Regions from separate parts of the Ruegeria sp. CK1 genome, predicted to be linked through region 2. Evidence: riboswitches for the same ligand, from Rfam matches in the RefSeq annotation. Region 2 holds a riboswitch; each other region holds the start of a gene.
What was found. A riboswitch is a leader RNA that binds a small molecule or an ion and turns the genes downstream of it on or off. The one in region 2 is predicted to bind cobalamin.
Positions count from the first base shown of each region.

Region 1: another riboswitch for cobalamin. It lies ahead of ACR0L3_RS19705 (hypothetical protein); the one in region 2 lies ahead of ACR0L3_RS09460 (aromatic ring-hydroxylating oxygenase subunit alpha).
Region 3: another riboswitch for cobalamin. It lies ahead of ACR0L3_RS09070 (DUF1636 family protein); the one in region 2 lies ahead of ACR0L3_RS09460 (aromatic ring-hydroxylating oxygenase subunit alpha).

Region 1 is NZ_JBQFPX010000013.1:49,617-52,887, reverse strand. It holds gene ACR0L3_RS19715 (DNA polymerase III subunit gamma/tau) at 1-682, opposite strand, end outside; gene ACR0L3_RS19710 (protein-tyrosine phosphatase family protein) at 814-1,308, shown strand; gene ACR0L3_RS19705 (hypothetical protein) at 1,305-1,712, opposite strand; cobalamin riboswitch at 1,796-2,016, opposite strand; gene ACR0L3_RS19700 (alpha/beta hydrolase family protein) at 2,150-3,007, shown strand; RNA gene ffs (signal recognition particle sRNA small type) at 3,045-3,143, opposite strand; gene ACR0L3_RS19690 (5'-nucleotidase C-terminal domain-containing protein) at 3,183-3,271, opposite strand, start outside.
Region 2 is NZ_JBQFPX010000003.1:18,637-21,907, forward strand. It holds gene ACR0L3_RS09460 (aromatic ring-hydroxylating oxygenase subunit alpha) at 1-1,181, opposite strand, end outside; cobalamin riboswitch at 1,294-1,497, opposite strand; gene ACR0L3_RS09465 (glycosyltransferase family 2 protein) at 1,643-2,521, opposite strand; gene ACR0L3_RS09470 (ABC transporter ATP-binding protein) at 2,633-3,271, opposite strand, start outside.
Region 3 is NZ_JBQFPX010000002.1:503,231-506,501, reverse strand. It holds gene cobW (cobalamin biosynthesis protein CobW) at 1-951, opposite strand, end outside; gene ACR0L3_RS09070 (DUF1636 family protein) at 956-1,330, opposite strand; cobalamin riboswitch at 1,423-1,631, opposite strand; gene ACR0L3_RS09065 (LysR substrate-binding domain-containing protein) at 1,703-2,587, opposite strand; gene ACR0L3_RS09060 (NAD(P)-dependent oxidoreductase) at 2,690-3,271, shown strand, end outside.

The DNA.
Region 1 (3,271 bases), on a different contig from region 2:
CATCCCGAGCCGATCCTTCCGCTGCACGGGTGATCAATGCTAGCGCGTCATCCGCGATCTGAGCATTTTCGGCCGCAGCGATCTTATTAAGCAGGCCGATCATGTCTTCGGGCTCGATCCGCCTCAGATCGAACCGCTGGCAGCGGGAAAGCACAGTCACAGGCACTTTGCGGATTTCTGTCGTCGCAAAGATGAACTTCACATGCTCTGGCGGTTCCTCGAGCGTTTTGAGCAGCGCGTTGAAGGCGCTGGTCGAGAGCATGTGAACTTCATCGATGATATAGATCTTGTAGCGCGCGCTTGCAGCGCGATAGCGAACGCTGTCGATGATCTCGCGGATATCATTGACGCCGGTCCGACTGGCGGCGTCCATTTCCATCACGTCGACATGGCGGCCTTCCATGATCGCGACGCAATGCTCGCACTGACCACAAGGTTCAGTGGTTGGACCGCCCTTGCCGTCAAGGCCAATGCAGTTCATCCCCTTGGCAATGATCCTAGCAGTGGTTGTTTTGCCCGTGCCGCGGATGCCCGTCATTATAAAAGCCTGCGCGATACGGTCCGCCTCGAACGCGTTTTTCAGCGTGCGCACCATAGCATCCTGACCGACGAGGTCGGCAAAGGTTTCAGGGCGGTATTTGCGGGCAAGAACCTGATAGGCGGGGCTGGGCGTGTCGTTCATGTCTGCTCTGTCGGATTCGGTTCAAGAATGCAGCGTAGAGACCCCTGCGCCCCACGTCCACAGCCGCCGAGGGCGAATTTTGGTTTGCAAGTCAAAATGCCGGTTTTAATACCTGCGGAGGAGGCCCAATTTTGAGTCAGTTCGCAATAAATTCTGTACAGGTCGGGAATGGCATTGTCGCGTTGTCGCCATTGCCAGGCGGCAGTGGAAAATATGATGGCGATATGGATGCACTTCGCAAATGGCAGCCGGATTTGGTAATTTCGCTGACCACCGATCTTGAGATGTTGCAAGTTGGTGCAAGTAATCTTGGGAGCGACCTTCGTACTGAAGGGATCGAGTGGGTGCATTTGCCGATTGAAGATTTCAGCGCTCCGTCCCCTGCGATTAACGCGGCTTGGACCGAGGTCAGCGCAACAGCAGCGGACATTCTGGCTCGCGGTGGCCGGGTGCTGGCGCATTGTCGTGGTGGCTGCGGCCGGTCGGGGATGATCGTCCTTCGCCTCATGGTCGAACACGGCGAACATCCCACCGCAGCGCTACAACGCCTTCGTGCGGTGCGGCCCTGTGCTGTAGAAACCACCGGTCAGTTAGACTGGGCCGCGCGCCCTCAGCAACCCAGCTAGAGAGCCACCCGCCGATCGACGTCCTTTGCTTGCCGTGGTGCGAGTGTTGAAACCTCAAGCATGGCGCAGGGTGGGTTGGCCAAAGTACCAGCGGGGCGCATAACTAAGTCGAGGCCGAAAAGCATGTCCGCATAATCGTCGAGCGTTTCTATCGAAGTATCGTCGTTGGTGCCGCAAAAGACCCGAATTTGATCCTTTTGCGCCCGGAACCGTGCGGTGCAACCCTGCGCGCAATAGCCCAACTCACTGCTGCCGTCGAATTCGAATTCTGGAGTGGTTGCAGGAACAGCGGTCTCTACGGCCTGTACGACTGCACGGGCCATTTGGGCCAGAGCCGGGCAAGTCTTGCCGGTCTTCTGACACACAGTTGCTGTGAATTGGTGTGTCTTTGTCTTCCAGATCATATTGCGCCCTCCGCGCATTGGTCGGGGGACGTGGAACAGGCGTCACAGCGTGCTGACAACCTGCCCGGACACCCCGCCCGAGTTTCGGTTTTAGTTCGATGGCAGGTCTCCTGACTTGCGGGTCGTCGCTTTGCCGACCTTCCCAGCCTTGCGGCCAGTGGTGTTTCGGCATTGCTCACCGCTTACAGTTGCGGGGGCAGTCGCGGCCTTGGTCCGTTCCGGTTTTCCGGGCAGAACCGCACCGTGTTCCCTTTTCATCCCGCCCCTAGGATCGGGGTCGAGAACCATCACGTAATCGCTAGCGGGTTCAACAGGTCTGAGTCAAGCAGCCAATTCGAGCGGGAAGTGGACGTGCGGTCAACTTGAAACAGGATTGACTTGCGGCGGCAAACCATGCGGATTGATAGGTGAACTAAACAGTTCAGATCGAGGGCAAGATGCTGGATTCTGCGCAGGCCGTATTAACCGAGGATTTTCTCTTTCCTTCCGGTACGACGCAGTTGTCGGCCCGATTGTATATGCCGGTGGTCGATGTTGGGACCGCCGTGGTGATCCACGGCGCGACTGGTGTGCCGCGAGAATACTATCAGCATTTCGCCCGCTGGCTGGCTGCCGAGCATCGCATGGCCTGCCTGACCTACGATTATCGAGATGTGGGCCATTCTCTGAGCGGATCTTTGAGGGCGTCGCGGGCCACAATGGCGGATTGGGCCCTGATCGACATGCCCGCGGCCCGAACGGAAATGAGGCGACGCTTTCCCAACGCCCAGCAGTGGAGCATAGGCCATTCAGTCGGAGGTATGCTCGGGCCGATCCAGCCTGATATTGAGCAGATTGACCGGATGATTTGTGTTTGTTCGGGCCCAGCGACGGTGTTAGAGCACCCTTGGCCATACCGAGCAGCGGCTTTGTTTTTTTGGTACGGTCACGCGCCTCTGGCCGCAAAGGCATTGGGCTATTTGCCGGGTAAGGCTTTGGGGTTTGGGGCGGATTTACCCGCCAGCGTCTATTGGCAATGGCGCAGCTGGTGCATTACGCCGCGCAACTATTTTCCCGAAATCGGCGTTACGCTGCCCGAAGCACGGTGGGCGCAGTCGGGGACACCGGTCGATCTTTTCGCTTTCGCGGACGACAGCGTTGTGCCGCCGAAAGTGGTTTGGAGGCTGGCTGACCTGTATGGGCCTAAAGCGCGACGCCACCTTCTATCACCTTCTGAGTTTGGTCTGTCCGAGATTGGGCACATCGGTGCGTTTGCCCGCCGCAGCGCAGCCGTCTGGCAACGGTTGATCGACTGAATAAGGTCGCACGTTGGCGCATATCATTTCGGGAAATAAGTGAGAGGTTGGACATCGACCCAAGCGGGGCTCGTTGTGGCTGCTTCCTTCCGGACCTGACCAGGTTGGCGAGGCGCTCGCCCGCGCCAACCTCTCAATGGCCGATATAGGCAATGACCGACGGAAAGACAACCCGTCAGAACGACAAGCGGATCATCAGAAAGCCGTCTTCATCGTTGCCGATTACATGCGGGTTGTGTTCTGCCAATTCTTCCAGTTTTGACT
Region 2 (3,271 bases):
TTGCTGCAGTACCAGTCGACAAACTGCAGCACACCCGATTCCTGCGTGGTCGAATAGGGACCAGGCTCATATGCCGGACTGTTAATGCCTTGCTGATTGTCTTCAACGACCTGACGATCTTCGTCATTGGTTGCCATCCAGACTTCGGTCAGTCGTTTAAGATCGTAGTCGACGCCCTCGACGGCATCCTTGTGAACCAACCATTTCGTCGTAACTTCGGTTTCTGTTGGGCTGATTGGGGTGACACGGAACATGATCGAATGATCTGCAAGAAAGTGGTTCCACGTGGTCGGATAGTGAAACTTCAACAACGACCCGGCATCAGCAAACGGCGATCGACCCAACCAACGACGCACGGCGGACTTGCCGTCCATCGTGTAGCTTTCAGCACCCTCGTTCAGAGGCATCCGGGCAAAACGGTATTGCCCATCACCATGCAAATAGAACTGCGAAGGTAATCCCGCGGCCTCGCACCGATCAAAATGGGCTTGCATGCGAGGTGGGGTTTCACCGCCCTCTATACCGGTTACAGCGGGATCGTCCGGGAACGTGCGGCACAGCGCCGGATGATTGCCGCCACAGTGATAACATTCGCGATTGTTTTCCCAGACCAGCTTCCAGTTGCCGTTCTCGATGATCGAGCTTTCAAAGGCCACTTTGGCATTCACCAGGTCGTGCGGTTCAAGATAGGGCCGGGCAGTGTCAGCGAAAGTATCAAAATCCGGGGCAGTGTCCGCCAGACAAATATAGACAAGTCCTGCCAGTTCCCGGCAGTGAACCGGCTTCAACCCATGTTGTTTTGGTTCAAAATCCGGACCCATGTCGCGTGCCCACAGCAGAGAACCGTCCAACTCATAGGTCCACTGATGATACGGGCACACAAGCTTAGGTGCATGGCCCTTGGCGGCCTTGCAGATAATCGAGCCGCGATGACGACAAGTATTGTGAAACGCACGGATTTGGTTGTCTGCACCACGTACAATAATCACGCGATAGGCACCTATAGTATGCGTCACATAATCACCGGACTTGACCAATTCACACGCCGGAATCGCAAACAGCCAATCGCGATAATGAATGGTTTCAAGATCGGCCTGAAAAACCTCTGAATCGGTATAAAAGGCTTGTTCCAGTGCGTAGCCCGGCGTTCTGCGGGCCAAAAGGGTTTGGATATTGCTCACTTCTAGCTCTCCTGCCGCGCCCCGCGGCGTTGCTTGGGCAGATGACAAGCAGGAGCCGTCCGCAGGCGCGCGAGGACCGCCTCCGAAACACATGCCCCCACCGCCACCCGCGGTTTGACGTATCCATGAGGCTGGTTTCCGGACTTCGAAGGGGCTTGCGCCTGAGTTCAGCACCTTCCCGGGATCCTCGTCCCAGTGGTTGATTGCCGAATCTGACCTTCGTTACCGTTGCGGGGGCAGTGCCGGAATTTCACCGGCTTCCCAATTCTCCACTGTCTGAGAATCAAACAGCAGCACCTCACGTGGTCAGGATATTTCCGAAACCCAAATGCGCTGAGAAGGTTGCGACAATTTCAAATCCAAAACAGACATAGTGAGTTTGGACCTAAGCCTGCGATAAATGACGCGCCAAACCCACGGGGCCAATAGCAAAGGCACCATGAATTTGCTGACGTCTTTTGCTATTTCCTGATATCTGACTGCCGAAACCAAAGTAGCCGAACTGTTTCCGAGATCATAACTAGCCGCAGCAAGTATTGTATGCGCCAAATACCTAGAGCTTGCTGGAAGTTGAGTTCGGGCTTTTTTCGCAAACTTGCGAAAGTTCGAAAGGAAGGGATCAACTTCTGAATTGGCGGTACATAGTTTAATATCCCGCGTCGGGCATTTCGGCGAATTCTTGCCCCCTCAATACGGCGCACTTTTGTCGCAAATTCCTTCAAGCTACTGCGGGCAGGGTGTTGAACTATCGCATCGGCGGCAAACACAATCGGTTCCCCAGCCGCAGTCGCCCGGTCGTTCCATTCCATATCACCGCCCGACAACACATCGCCATTAAATAGACCGATACGGTCAAACATGTATCGGCGCACTATAAGGTTGGCAGTGACCGCGCGGCCTCTCTCAACCCATTTTTGCTGCGCAAGTCCAAGGTGGTAATCGTACAGCTCCACAGAACTCCATTCGGAGCCATTTGGAATAAGTTGAACGTCGCCCCCAAAGCGGCCAATGTCTGGGTGTTGATGTGCGATACGCAGACCGCTTTCAATGTATCCCGGGACGGGCAGACAATCTGAGTCCGTGAAGAACAACAAATCGGCTTTCGCAGCAGCTATTCCCTTGTTACGCGCGGCATAAGAGCCTGGCTTGCCCTCTGTGATAACCCGCGCATTTGAAGGAAGCCGGAAATCTTTGGGAATACAGTCAGAAGAAGCATTGTTCACAACAATGATTTCAAATTTCTCTGGACCAAGAGTCTGACCCGCAAGGCAATCTAGACAGGACTGCAGTTTGTCCCAGCTATTATACGTCGGAATGATGATCGAAGCGTCAATATTCATTTCTGCAATCAAGAACCCACAGCGGATTGCCTATTGTTGTATTAAGGAAGATAGCGTTCTCGCCGCATATTGAGCTAGACCCAGCAGCGTATTTTCTTGACTGGAATGTGTTTAGCCAGACTCAACAGCATTGGAATACTGATGGTCGTACAACGCGCGGAAAGCACCGTCATTTTTCAGCAACTCTCTGGCGCTTCCTTTTTCTACAATTTGCCCAGCCTCAATCACCACGATTTGGTCAGCGTGAAGGATTGTGGATAGGCGGTGCGCTACAATAATGGTCGTCCGGTTTGCGGTCAGCCTTTGCAAGGCTTCTTGCACAAGTTTTTCAGATTTAGAGTCCAAGGCACTAGTCGGCTCGTCCAGTAACAAAATAGGGCTATCTCGCAACAAGGCTCGGGCAATGGCCAGGCGCTGCTTTTGCCCACCGGACAGGAACGCCCCATTTTCACCTACATATGTGTCAAAACCGTCTTCCAAATTCATTATGAAATCGTAAGCATTGGCAGCTTTTGCTGCTTCGATTACATCCTGGCGCGAGGCCCCTTCCCTTCCAAGCCGGATGTTGTCCGCAATAGATGCTGAAAACAAAAAGGTTTCTTGGCCGACAAACGACATGTTTGCGCGCAAACTTTTAAACGAGGCATGCTTGACGTCTTGGCCGTCAATCGTAACTTGACCGCTCTGCGGGTCGTATAGCCGAAGTGCAAGATTCAGAATGGTTGACTTGCCGCCCCCCGACAACCCAAC
Region 3 (3,271 bases), on a different contig from region 2:
GGGTTCCCACGGACGGTCGTACTGGTGACGCACGCGCGCGCCTACGGCCTGCACCAACAGACGCATCGGCTTGCCCTGAACGGCGGCATAACCTTTGACGCGCAGGATGTTCAATTCGTTGGCCAGACGTTCGATATTGGCGACCAGTAGGGCCGGATCGGTCTGTTCCGGCAGCTCGACGATGATGCTTTCGAAATCGTCATGCTCGTGATCATGGTGCCCGTCGTGATGCGACGGGCGGGCGTCCATGTCATCTTCGGCTGCTGCTTCCAGACCCAGAACAACGCGTACGTCCACGGCACCTTCGGCGACTTCGACGACGGGCAGGGGGCGCGGGGCCTCGGCTGCAATGATCTCTTTGGCCTTTGCAACCCCTTCCGGACCAGCCAGATCGGGCTTGGTCAGCAGGATGATGTCGGCGCAGGAGATCTGATCCTCGAACACTTCGGACAAGGGCGTCTCGTGGTCGATCGAGTCATCGGCTAGTCGCTGGGCATCCACGGCTTCGACATTCGGAGCGAAGCGACCGGCGGCCACAGCCTCGGCATCGGCCAGAGCGATCACACCATCCACGGTGATCTTGGACCGGATATCCGGCCAGTCGAATGCTTTCAGCAGGGGCTTGGGCAGGGCGAGGCCCGAAGTTTCGATCAGGATATGATCCGGACGCGGCTCAAGCGCCATCAGCGCCTCGATTGTCGGGATGAAATCATCGGCGACGGTGCAGCAGATGCAGCCATTTGCCAGCTCCATGATGTTTTCCGCCGGACAATCCGGGATGGCACAGGATTTCAGGATATCGCCATCCACACCTACGTCGCCAAATTCGTTGACGACAACGGCCAAACGCTTGCCCTGCGGGTTCTGCATCAGGTGCTTGACCAGCGTTGTCTTGCCCGAGCCCAAAAAGCCGGTGATCACAGTGACGGGGAGTTTTTCAAGGTTCGACATGATCTCAGGCTCCAATCGGGGGGATGCGCGAGGCGCAGTTTTTGCGGAAATGTTCAGGGCGTTCGCGCCACTTCACCAGCCCATCTTCGGTGGCCAAATATTTGGTCGCGCCGTCGACGATGACCTCGACATGATCAACCTCGTTCAGGTTCTCATAAACGAAAGTCCAGCGTTCGGGGCCGCCGCGCAGTACGATGGAACAGCCCTGATCGCAGTTTGACAGGCACTCGACAGGTTTAAGCTGGATACCATCCGGCAACCCTGCATCTTCCAGCGCTTTGTGTAACAACGTGCCGGGCCGTTGTTCGTCATTTTCGATTGGCAAGCCACGGCGGCAAGTGGTGCAGACCAGCAACTCGACGGGTGCGGTCTCGGTCATGTCTCTCATCCCCCCAAATCCTCTTTTCGGGGGACGGGGTTTCATGCGGGCCACGTCTGCACATGGACCCGACACCGGAACACCCCGTCCGGTTTCAACTTCGGGCGCTGGCAGGTCTCCCGGCTTGCGGATGTCGGGGCGTTAGCCCTGGCAGATGTCCCGCCTTCCCGGCCTAATCGGCCAGTGGCATTGGGCACCCTCTCCGGTCACGGTCGCGGGGGCGGCTGCGTTTGGCGGAAAACCCGTTGACGCATTCCCTTTTCATCCACCTTAAGTGGACACCAACGAAATGGACATGCGGCACGGGCAGGGGGGTTGTCAAGCGCGAGGCGCGGGTTGAATTCGCTCAGGTCAGAAAGCGACCCGCTTGTGTCAAACTGCGGCATCCATGGTCAGCCGATCCCGCAGCCATGCGCAAAACAGTCCCGCCGCTGCTGTCGGCTGGGCAGTCCCTTGTGCGCTGATCAAATAATGCGACTGGGCAAATGGAATCGCTGGGCCTGCTATATCAATCGGTGCACCTTGCCTGATTGCATTTCGCGCAAAACGTTCCAGTATCGTCGCGTAGCCTGCTCCGGCCATGACAAGCTGTAGCGCGGCGACCGTCGTATCCACCGAATGCTGGGGCGGTTGATCTGGTGGCGTGAAGTTGTTGGCCTCAAAATACTGCGCCCAATTATCTTCGTATCCAAGTATATGAATCAAAGGCCCTTTCTGCAGGTTGCTCAGAGTCGAAGTACTGCGTCCAACTCGGTGCACTGGAACCAGCTTTTCCTCGGTCAGCTTCTCAGAGCGCACTTCTGGCCAGTCGCCGTAGCCAAGCCGGATTTCCACGTCTACGTCGCTGGGCGCTACGTTGTCATTCCAGATGTGTGAGACCAAACGCACCGGTATATCCGGGTGTTTTTGGGTAAAGTCCGGCAGTTCTGCGGCCAACCAGTAAGTTGCAGTAGAAATCGCCGCGCGGATTGTCAGGGTTTGACGTGACGCGGGGCCAAACAGGCTGTTTGTCGAAAGCGCAATGTCACTTAGCGCACGCCGAACCGTTAACGAATAGGACTGCCCCAACTCGGTCAACTCCAAACGTCGGGCGTTCCGGGTGAACAGTTTTTGTCCCAGTTCGGCTTCAAGCGAGCGTATATGCAAAGAAACTGCTGTTTGCGTCAGGCCAATTTCCCGCGCCGCCGTTGTAAAGTTCAGATGCCGTGCAGCAGATTCAAAGCTGCGGAGCCATGCGGGGTTGGGAAGACGGTCCATTAATCACCAAATTATTTTGACCATAACGAACCATATTATTCATTTTATTTCACACTAGACAACGCGGATACTCAACATGAATGCGACCGTCAGGAGGAAAAGATGAAAGTCGGTTTTATCGGATTGGGAAACGTCGGCGGCAAATTGTCAGGCTCACTTCTGCGCAACGGAATAGATCTGACAGTTCATGACTTAAACCCCGACCTGGTTGCTGAGTTCGTCGCCAAAGGTGCCACAGCGGCGGAAAACCCAGCTCAGATGATGAGAGATTGTGACGCGGTGATCACATGTCTTCCATCACCTGCTGCTTCAGACGCGGTTATGCAACAAATGCTGCCCGAAGTTGCGCCGGGCAAAATCTGGATGGAGATGTCCACGACGGACGAGGCTGAGGCCAAACGCCTCGGTGCGCTGGTGATTGAACGCGGAGGGGCTGCCGTTGATTGTCCTGTATCTGGCGGGTGCCACAGGGCGGCGACCGGCAATATCTCAATCTTTGCCGGATGTGACCGCGAAACGTTCGAGCGAATCCTGCCGTTCCTTACCACGATGGGGCGCCGCGTTCTGCACACTGGGGAACTGGGGTCGGCTTCGGTCTTGAAGGTGCTCACGAACTATCTGGCGACGGCAAACCTGATCACGTGCGCCGAGGCGTTGGTAACGGCCAAGGCCGCCGGTATGGAT